2 regions of the Mesorhizobium sp. B1-1-8 genome follow, and region 2 is predicted to be linked to the other one. Evidence: predicted binding sites of a transcription regulator. Region 2 holds the regulator's gene; the other holds the start of a gene.
What was found. Region 2 encodes LexA, which represses DNA repair genes until DNA is damaged. Its sites were predicted from a motif close to TGTTCNNNNTGTGTTCNG; they were not measured.
Positions count from the first base shown of each region.

Region 1: a site for LexA is predicted at 2,092-2,109, ahead of recA (recombinase RecA). Genes of this name have one in related genera too.

Region 1 covers NZ_CP083956.1:3,375,330-3,380,125, forward strand. The annotation lists gene FJ974_RS16330 (pseudouridine-5'-phosphate glycosidase) at 50-967, opposite strand; gene FJ974_RS16335 (carbohydrate kinase family protein) at 1,023-1,961, opposite strand; gene recA (recombinase RecA) at 2,234-3,331, shown strand; gene alaS (alanine--tRNA ligase) at 3,670-4,796, shown strand, end outside.
Region 2 covers NZ_CP083956.1:3,587,371-3,592,166, forward strand. The annotation lists gene FJ974_RS17400 (ComEC/Rec2 family competence protein) at 1-1,185, shown strand, start outside; gene lexA (transcriptional repressor LexA) at 1,267-1,998, opposite strand; gene glp (gephyrin-like molybdotransferase Glp) at 2,116-3,321, opposite strand; gene moaC (cyclic pyranopterin monophosphate synthase MoaC) at 3,322-3,801, opposite strand; gene trpC (indole-3-glycerol phosphate synthase TrpC) at 3,804-4,616, opposite strand; gene trpD (anthranilate phosphoribosyltransferase) at 4,621-4,796, opposite strand, start outside.

The sequences.
Region 1 (4,796 bases), 210 kb from region 2:
CAATTCGGTTTTGGCAATCCGGGTGAGGGGGCACCCTCCGCCGATAAGGCTACAACGCCTTCGCGATCTGCGCCGCCAGCCGCGCATTGTTCTCGACCAGCGCGATGTTGGTTTTCAAACTTCGGCCGCCGGTCAATTCCAGGATTTTCGATAGCAGGAAGGGCGTCACCGCCTTGCCGGTGACGTTCAACGCCTCGGCGGCCTTTTGCGCCGCCTCGATGTAGCCGGCCATCTCGCCGGCCGGGATTTCCTCGTTTTCCGGCACCGGATTGGCAATCAGCACGCCACCGCCGAGGCCCAGCGCAGCCCTAGTCTTGTAGAAATGCGCGATGTCTTCCGGTTTGTGCAAGGTCAGCGGCGCGCGGAAACGCGACTGCCTGGACCAGAAAGCCGGCATCGTCTCGCAACCGTGGCCGATGACCGGCACGCCGCGCGTCTCCAGCACTTCCAGCGTCTTTTCGATGTCGAGGATGGCCTTGGCGCCAGCCGAGACGACGATCACGGGCGTGCGCGCCAGTTCGTCGAGATCGGCCGAGATGTCGAAGCTCTTTTCGGCGCCCTTGTGGACGCCGCCGATGCCGCCGGTGGCGAATACTTTTATGCCGGCCATATGCGCGGCGATCATCGTGGCGGCCACCGTGGTGCCGCCGGTGCGCTTTTGCGCGACCGCAAAGCCGATATCGGCGCGCGACAGCTTCATGGCGTCGCCGGTCATGGCCAGCGATTCGCGCTCGCCGTCGGAAAGTCCGATCTTGATGCGGCCGTCGACCACCGCGATCGTCGCCGGCACCGCGCCGCCGTCGGTGATGATCTGCTCGACCCTGGCCGCCATCGCGCCATTGTCGGGATAGGGCATGCCATGGGTGATGATGGTGCTTTCCAGCGCCACCACCGGCCGCCCGGCGTCAAGCGCCTCGGCCACCTGCGGGTGGATATCGATGAAGGGGCGGGCGGTTTGTGGGGTCATCTTTGTCTCCGATCCGAAGCGTGCGAACGGCTCCGGCACAATGATCTGGCGGCCCTCATGCCATTTCCCGCGCATTCGGCACAAGTGCAAGCGCCTGCGTAAAACCGGCGGCGGTGAAGATTGGCACTGCCTCGGCGCTCTCGATGGCAAGCATGGCCGCGGCAACGCCTTCGCGCAGCGCGGCGCGCAACGGCAGGCCGCGCAGCAGCGCGGCGACCGTGGCGCCGGTCAGCGCATCTCCGGCGCCGGTGACGTCGGCGACCCGTCGCGGCGCGGGCGGGTCGATGGCAAACACACCGGACCCGTTGAAGCCCAGCACCGGCGCGCTGCCGGCGGTCACCACACCGGCCCGCAGTCCCGTCGCCCTCAGCGCATTGACCAGCTCAGGACCTGTCGCGTCGGTATGGGCAAGGGCCGCGGCCTCGCGGCCGTTCATGAACAGCAGCGCCAACTCGCCGAGCACCGGCTGCAGGCGCACCGCCTTGGCCGGCGAGATGGCGATGGCAAAGACCGGCCTGCCGCCAGCCTGCTCGACCAGGCACTCGAGCGCCGCCGAAGGCAGGTTGGCGTCGCATAGGATGGCGTCGGCGGCGGCGATCGCCTCGCGCACCTTGGCGCGTCGGATCTGCTTGGGGAAGGCGAGCTCGTAGAGTGCCATGTCGGCGAAGCCGACGATCAGCTCGCCGTCGCTGTCGATCAGCGCCGTGTAACTCGGCGTCGTGCGGTCGAGGAACACCACCGACAGGTCGGCAATGCCGGCGCGGGCGATCGCGGCCGACACCGTGTCGGCCGCGGCGTCGCCGCCGCGCACCGAGAGCAGCGAGGCCGACACGCCGCGCCTGACCACGCTGCGCAGCGCATTGAAGACGCCGCCGCCGACATCCTCGCGCAGGATGCCCGGATTGGAGGCCGCAGGCACATAGGTGCCCGACACCTGGCCGCGCCGATCGATATGGGCGCCGCCCAAAGCGAGGATTCTTGGGGATGTCGGCATGCCTGTGCTATGACCCCCATGTTCACGTGCGCACACTAGGTTTGTGCGCGCCGGCCCGCAATCGGGGTTGCGATTCGGACCGGGGAGAAAACAATGCGCTGTGGCGGCAGCGGGCTGATTGCCGGGCTAGCGGTACAAAAAAAGAACAAATCCAGATATTGTTTGTTTTTCATATGGTTGAATCCCCTTGCCAAATGAGAACAAAAAAGGTACAAAACGTTCAGGGATCACGGATTGTCCGGCCTTCATTGACGACCAAGGGGTGATGTATCATGGCTCAGAATACTTTGCGGCTTGTAGAGGATAAGGCAGTGGACAAATCAAAGGCTCTGGATGCGGCGCTGTCGCAAATCGAGCGCGCCTTCGGCAAGGGCTCGATCATGCGGCTCGGCGCCAACGAGCAGGTGGTCGAGATCGAAACCGTGCCGACCGGCTCGCTCGGCCTCGATATCGCGCTCGGCGTCGGCGGCCTGCCGCGCGGCCGCATCATCGAAATCTACGGGCCGGAAAGCTCGGGCAAGACGACGCTGGCGCTGCATACGGTTGCGGAAGCCCAGAAAAAGGGCGGCATCTGCGCTTTCGTCGATGCCGAGCATGCGCTCGATCCGGTCTATGCCCGCAAGCTCGGCGTCGACCTCGAGAACCTTTTGATCTCGCAGCCCGACACCGGCGAGCAGGCGCTGGAGATATGCGACACGCTGGTGCGTTCAGGCGCCATCGACGTGCTGGTGGTCGATTCGGTGGCGGCGCTGACACCGCGGGCCGAAATCGAGGGCGAGATGGGCGATTCGCTGCCCGGTCTTCAAGCTCGTTTGATGAGCCAGGCGCTGCGCAAGCTCACCGCCTCGATCTCGCGCTCCAACACCATGGTCATCTTCATCAACCAGATCCGCATGAAGATCGGCGTCATGTTCGGCTCGCCCGAGACGACGACCGGCGGCAATGCGCTGAAATTCTACGCCTCGGTGCGCCTCGATATCCGCCGCATCGGCTCGGTCAAGGACCGCGATGAGGTCGTCGGCAACCAGACCCGCGTCAAGGTGGTCAAGAACAAGCTGGCCCCGCCCTTCAAGGTGGTCGAGTTCGATATCATGTATGGCGAGGGCGTGTCGAAGACCGGCGAGTTGGTCGACCTCGGCGTCAAGGCCGGCGTCGTCGAGAAATCCGGCGCCTGGTTCTCCTACAATTCGCAGCGCCTCGGCCAGGGTCGCGAAAACGCCAAACTGTTCCTGCGCGACAATCCCGACACGGCGCGCGAGATCGAAATGGCGCTCAGGCAGAATGCCGGCCTGATCGCCGAAAAATTCCTCGAAAATGGCGGCGCCGAGAGCGGCGACGACGGGTTCGAGGATGAAGCCGGCGCCATGTAGGGCCGGGCAATTCCGGGAAAGCGTGCAGCCGGTTCCATCCTGAATTTGGGTGAAAGAAATTAGTCGGCTTAGCCGGAGTTCGGCCATGATTCCGGTTTATCGTCTTGTGCTTATGTAATCGAGTACTTCAGTATATTGCGTACCAAACCGCCGGCCTCGTGCCGGCGGTTTTGCGTTTCCGGGACAGGCGAAGCGGCCGGCAAGGTCGCCACTCGGGACGAACTGCCGTGTTTCTGGACAGGGTCAAGAGCTACCGCTAAAAGGCCACTCTATCTTCTGAAACGCAGAGCCCAATTGCCGCCGGCCTGGCCGGCGGTTTTCGCGAAAAGGCAGTGTCCATGAGTGGCGTGAACGACATCCGGTCGACATTCCTCGACTATTTCCGCAAGGAGGGTCACGAGATCGTGGCGTCGAGCCCGCTGGTGCCGCGCAACGATCCGACGCTGATGTTCACCAACGCCGGCATGGTGCAGTTCAAGAACGTCTTCACCGGCCTGGAGAAGCGGCCTTATTCGCGCGCCGCGACCGCGCAGAAAAGCGTGCGCGCCGGCGGCAAGCACAATGACCTCGACAATGTCGGCTACACGGCGCGCCATCTCACCTTCTTCGAGATGCTCGGCAACTTCTCGTTCGGCGACTATTTCAAGGAGCGCGCCATCGAGCTTGCCTGGAACCTGATCACCAGGGAGCTTGGGCTGCCGAAGGACAAGCTTCTGGTCACCGTCTACCATACGGACGACGAGGCGGCCGGTTTCTGGAAGAAGATCGCCGGGTTTTCCGACGACCGCATCATCCGTATCGCAACCTCCGACAATTTCTGGGCGATGGGCGATACCGGACCGTGCGGGCCGTGCTCGGAAATATTCATCGACCGCGGCGAGCACATCTGGGGCGGCCCGCCCGGCAGCCCGGAGGAAGATGGCGACCGCTTCCTGGAATTCTGGAACCTGGTGTTCATGCAGTATGAGCAGGTGACCAAGCAGGAGCGCATCGACCTGCCGCGCCCGTCGATCGACACCGGCATGGGCCTGGAGCGCATGGCTTCCATCCTGCAAGGGGTGGAAAGCGTCTTTGAGACCGACCTGTTCCAGCATCTGATCGATGCCGCGTCTTCCGCGCTCGGGCACGGTCCCGACCGGGAGAACGTCGCCTCCTTCCGGGTCATTGCCGATCATCTGCGCTCCACCTCCTTCCTGGTGGCCGACGGCGTGCTGCCGTCCAACGAAGGCCGCGGCTATGTGCTGCGCCGCATCATGCGCCGCGCCATGCGCCATGCGCAGCTGCTCGGCGCCAAAGAGCCGCTGATGTGGCAGCTGGTGCCGGCGCTGGTGCGCGAGATGGGCCAGGCCTATCCGGAACTGGCGCGCGGCGAACAGCTGATCACCGAGACGCTGAAGCTGGAGGAGACGCGTTTCGGCAAGACACTGGCACGCGGCCTCGGCCTGCTTTCGGAGGCGACGGAGAC
Region 2 (4,796 bases):
CTGGCGATCTCGGCGATTGCCGTCATCCTGGTGTCGCCGCATGAGGTGGTCGGTCCAAGTTTCCAGATGTCGTTTGCCGCCACGGCCGCCCTTGTCGGCGCCTATGCCGGCTTTGCCGACTATCGCGCCGGTAAAACAACAGCACCGCCGGCAAAGCTGTCGTTCCTCCGGTTCTGGTCGCGAAAGCTGGCGGTTGGAATTGGTGGCGCCGCCCTGACGTCGCTCATCGCCGGCAGCGCGACGGTGCTGTTTGCCATCTGGCATTTCCAGCGGGTGTCGCCACTCAGCGTTGTCGCGAACCTTGCGGTCATGCCGATCGTCTCGCTGATCGTCATGCCGTTTGCCGTCCTGAGCGCGCTGGCCATGCCTTTCGGCTTCGATGGCCCATTCCTCTACGTGATGGGAAAGGGCCTGACGGCGATGGTCGCGATCTCGGCGTGGATTTCGGAGCGCTCGCCGGTCGATGCCGTCGGGCTGATCTCGATCCAGTCGGTGCTGCTGGCGACGGTCGCGCTCGTCATCGCAACGATGGCGACCACGTGGCTCAGGCTGTTCGCGATTCCTTTCGCGCTCGCTGGCCTGCTTGCGATCCCGCACGTTCGCACGCCGGACGTCCTGATCTCCGAGGATGCGCATCTGGTGGCGATGCCGATCGGCGGCGGCGAACTCGCCATCAACCGCGCACGCTCGAACGAATTCACCACCGACAATTGGAAGCGCGCGCTGCAAGCCGAGGAAATTGTGCCGCCCGAAACGTTCGCGAAGGGCGCGCTGGACATCGCCGACCCCGTCGACTTGCCGCCGGGCTCGCCTTTCTATTGCACCGGCGACCTCTGCATCGCCCGGCATCCTTCGGGCGCCATCGTCGCGCTCGCCGAAGACCGTAACAGCGCGCGCCCGGCCTGCGGCTTTGCCGATCTCATCGTCATCAACGACGTCACGGCCTACAATCCCTGCCGCGATCCGCGCGTCCTCGTCGTCACCAAACGGCAGCTTGCGCGCGATGGCAGCGCCGCCGTCTTCTTCGACCCGCAATCGGCAACGGCGCAAGCGACGATCCGCTACTCGGTCGAAAAGCCTTACCGCCCCTGGCATGAGCAGCGGCGATATTCACGCGAGGCGAGGGGCCTGCCACCCTATAAACGTCCCGAGAAACCAGAAGCCAAGTCTGAGCCAGCTCAGTAGCGGTTTGTCCAAACCGCTACTGGTGTTTCGTTTTCCCGCAATTCCGGACGGAAAACCGCTGCGCACTTTTCCTGGAATTGCTCAATAGCGGCGGATCAGCCCGACGAGCTTGCCCTGAACCTTGACGCGATCCGGCCCGAAGATGCGGGTCTCATAGGCCGGGTTGGCGGCTTCCAGCGCGATCGAGGCGCCCTTGCGGCGGAAGCGCTTCAGCGTCGCTTCCTCCTCGTCGACCAGCGCCACCACGATCTCGCCGGGGCTGGCGGTGTCGGCGTTGCGGATGATGACGGTGTCGCCATCGAAGATGCCGGCCTCGATCATCGAGTCGCCCTTGACCTCGAGCGCATAATGCTCGCCGCCCGAGATCATGTCCGGCGGCACCGAGATCGAATGCGTCTGATGCTGGATGGCGTCGATCGGCACACCGGCGGCGATACGGCCCATCACCGGAATGGACACCGCCGGCACCGCATCGTCATTGCTGGGCGCGGGCGTGCGCGAGGGCGCTGCGGGCTTGATCTGCCGGCCGATATTGCCCTGTCCGCCTTGGATGACGCTCGGCGAAAACTTCCTCGCCGCGTTGAGGCCGGGCGCGATCGAATCGGGCAGGCGCAGCACTTCGAGCGCGCGAGCCCGGTTCGGCAGCCGGCGAATGAAGCCACGCTCTTCCAGCGCCGTGATCAGGCGGTGAATGCCCGACTTCGACGCAAGGTCAAGTGCTTCCTTCATCTCGTCGAAAGACGGCGGAATGCCGCTTTCCTTCAGCCGTTCGTGGATGAACATCAAGAGTTCATGTTGTTTGCGCGTCAGCATGGCGGCCCCCACGGGTCTCTGAAACCAGAATCAGAAAAACAAACCCAGAACAAACACTATCTGTTCCAGTTGTGTTCGGCAACCGTTTAAAGTTTAGTGAATGTGTTGACGTTTTGTTCAGCGTAACATCAGCACGCTGCATTCGGCGCCAGCTTCCGCGGCCGGCGCGAAGGGCTCGCGCACGATCAGGCCGTTGGCGTCGGCAAGCATTCTCAGCATCGAGGAATCCTGGATGCCGAACGGCGTCGCGACCAGCGCGCGATCATCCTCGCGTACCACGGCCCGTACATAATCCTGCCGCAGATCGTTGGCCTGCATCGCAGCAGCCAGCCGCGCCCTGCGCATGTCCTGCTGGAAACTACGGCCGCCGAGTCGCGCCAGCAACGGCTTCAGGAACAGCTGCGAGCAGACCAGGCTCGCCACCGGATTGCCGGGCAGACCGATGCAGCGGATATCGCCCAGCCGGCCAAACATCAAAGGTTTGCCGGGGCGCATGGCGATCTTCCAGAAGTCGAGGTTTATGCCTTCGCCGGTCAGCACGTCGTGGATCAGATCATGGTCGCCGACCGAGGCGCCACCAAGCGTGACGATGACGTCGGCCTTTGCCGCGACAGCTTTCTTGACCAGCGCCGCTATATCCTGCTCGCGGTCGGCGGCGATGCCGAGATCGAGAGCGCGGGCACCGACCGATTGTGCGGCGGCTGCGACGCCATAGGCATTGGAGGAGATGATCTGGTCCGGCCCGGGTTCACTGCCCGGCGCCAGCAATTCGTCGCCGGTGGCGACGATCGCGACCAGCGGCCGTCTCACCACGTTCAGCGTGGGATGGTTGGCCGATGCGGCCAGCGATAGCGCTGCCGGATCGAGTATGCGGCCCTTATCCAGCAGAACGTCGCCTTGCGAAAAATCCAGCCCGCGGCGGCGGATGTTGCGGTCTTTTGCCGTCGGCTCGGTCACCTCGACATGGCCATTGCCGAGATCGCGGACATTCTCCTGGATGACGATGGTGTCGGCGCCCTCCGGCACGGGAGCGCCGGTGAAGATGCGCACCGCCTCCGCCCGGCCGACGGACCCGTCATAGCCGCGCCCGGCCGGCGCCATGCCGATCACCGAGAGCCGCACCGGCACCGATGCCACATCCGCGGCCCGCACGGCGTAGCCGTCCATGGCCGAGGCGTTGAAGGGCGGCTGGGTGCGGAGCGCCACCACCGGTTCCGCCAGCGCACGGCCAGCCGCATCGGCCAACGGAACGCTTTCGCCCGGCAGTGCCGTGGCACCATCCAGCAGACGTTCGAGCGCCTCGGCGACCGGAACCAGCGCCATCTAAGAACCCGCCTTATAGTCGCCGGACTTGCCGCCGGTCTTCTCGACCAGTTTTATGCCGGAAATCACCATGGCGCGGTCCACCGCCTTGGCCATGTCGTAGATGGTTAAGCAGGCGACCGAAGCGGCAGTCAGCGCCTCCATCTCGACGCCGGTCTTGCCGGTGACGCGCGCGAGCGCAGTGACCTTGAGGCCTGGTAGTGCGCGATCCGGCTCGATGTCGACGGCAACCTTGGTCAGAAGCAGCGGGTGGCAGAGCGGGATCAATTCATAGGCCTTCTTGGCCGCCATGATGCCGGCGATGCGCGCGGTTCCCAGCACATCGCCCTTCTTGGCGTCGCCGGCAAGGATCATGTCGAGCGTTTCCGGCCGCATCGCGACAAAGCCTTCGGCGATGGCCGTGCGCGTCGTCTCGGCCTTGTCGCCGACGTCGACCATGTTGGCCTCGCCCTTGGCGCCGAGATGGGTGAGGGAGGCCATTTTCAAACGGCCTCGGCCGGCGCCTGGCCCGTGAGCAGGAGCTGCGTTGCCGCCGCGACATCCTGTTGCCGCATCAGGCTCTCGCCGACGAGGAAGGTGCCTATCCTGCTCTCTTCCAGCCGCCGGCAATCCTCATGCGTGAAGATGCCGCTCTCGCTGACCAGCAGCCGATCCGCCGGCACCACGGCCGCCAGCCGCTCCGAAACCCCGAGGCTGGTCTCGAATGTCCTGAGGTTGCGATTGTTGATGCCGATCAGCCGCGAGGAAAGCGCAAGCGCACGCTCCATTTCCACCTCGTCATGCACCTCGATCAGCGCATCCATGCCGAGGTCGAATGCTGTCGATTCCAGTTCACGGGCCATGGCGTCATCGACGCTGGCCATGATGATCAAAATCGCGTCCGCGCCCCAGGCACGGGCCTCATGGACTTGATAGGGATCGAACAAAAAGTCCTTGCGCAGCGCCGGCAGCGTCACGGCCGCGCGCGCACTGGTGAGAAACGCCGGCGCGCCCTGGAAAGACGGCGCGTCGGTCAACACCGAAAGGCAGGCGGCGCCGCCTTGCTGATAAGCCCTGGCCAGCGACGGCGGGTCGAAATCGGCGCGGATCAGGCCTTTGGACGGGCTCGCCTTCTTGATCTCGGCAATCAGCGCGAAGCCGCCGGCCTTGCGCTTGGCTTCCAGCGCCGCAAGGAAGCCACGCGGCGGCTCGATATCCCTCGCTTTGGCCTTGATCTCGGCCAGGGGCACGCTGAGCTTTGCCGCGGCGATCTCATCGCGCTTGTAGGCCTCGATCTTGCGCAGGATGTCGGACAAGGTTCTAACCGTTCGAAATCTCGATAAGCTTGTCGAGCACCGCAACCGCCCGGCCGCTGTCGATGGCTTGCGCCGCCGCCGCGATGCCGTCGGCAAGCGTCGTCGCCTTGCCGGCCACCACAAGACCGGCGCCGGCATTCATCAGCACCGTGTCGCGATAGGCGCCGGCGGCACCGCTCA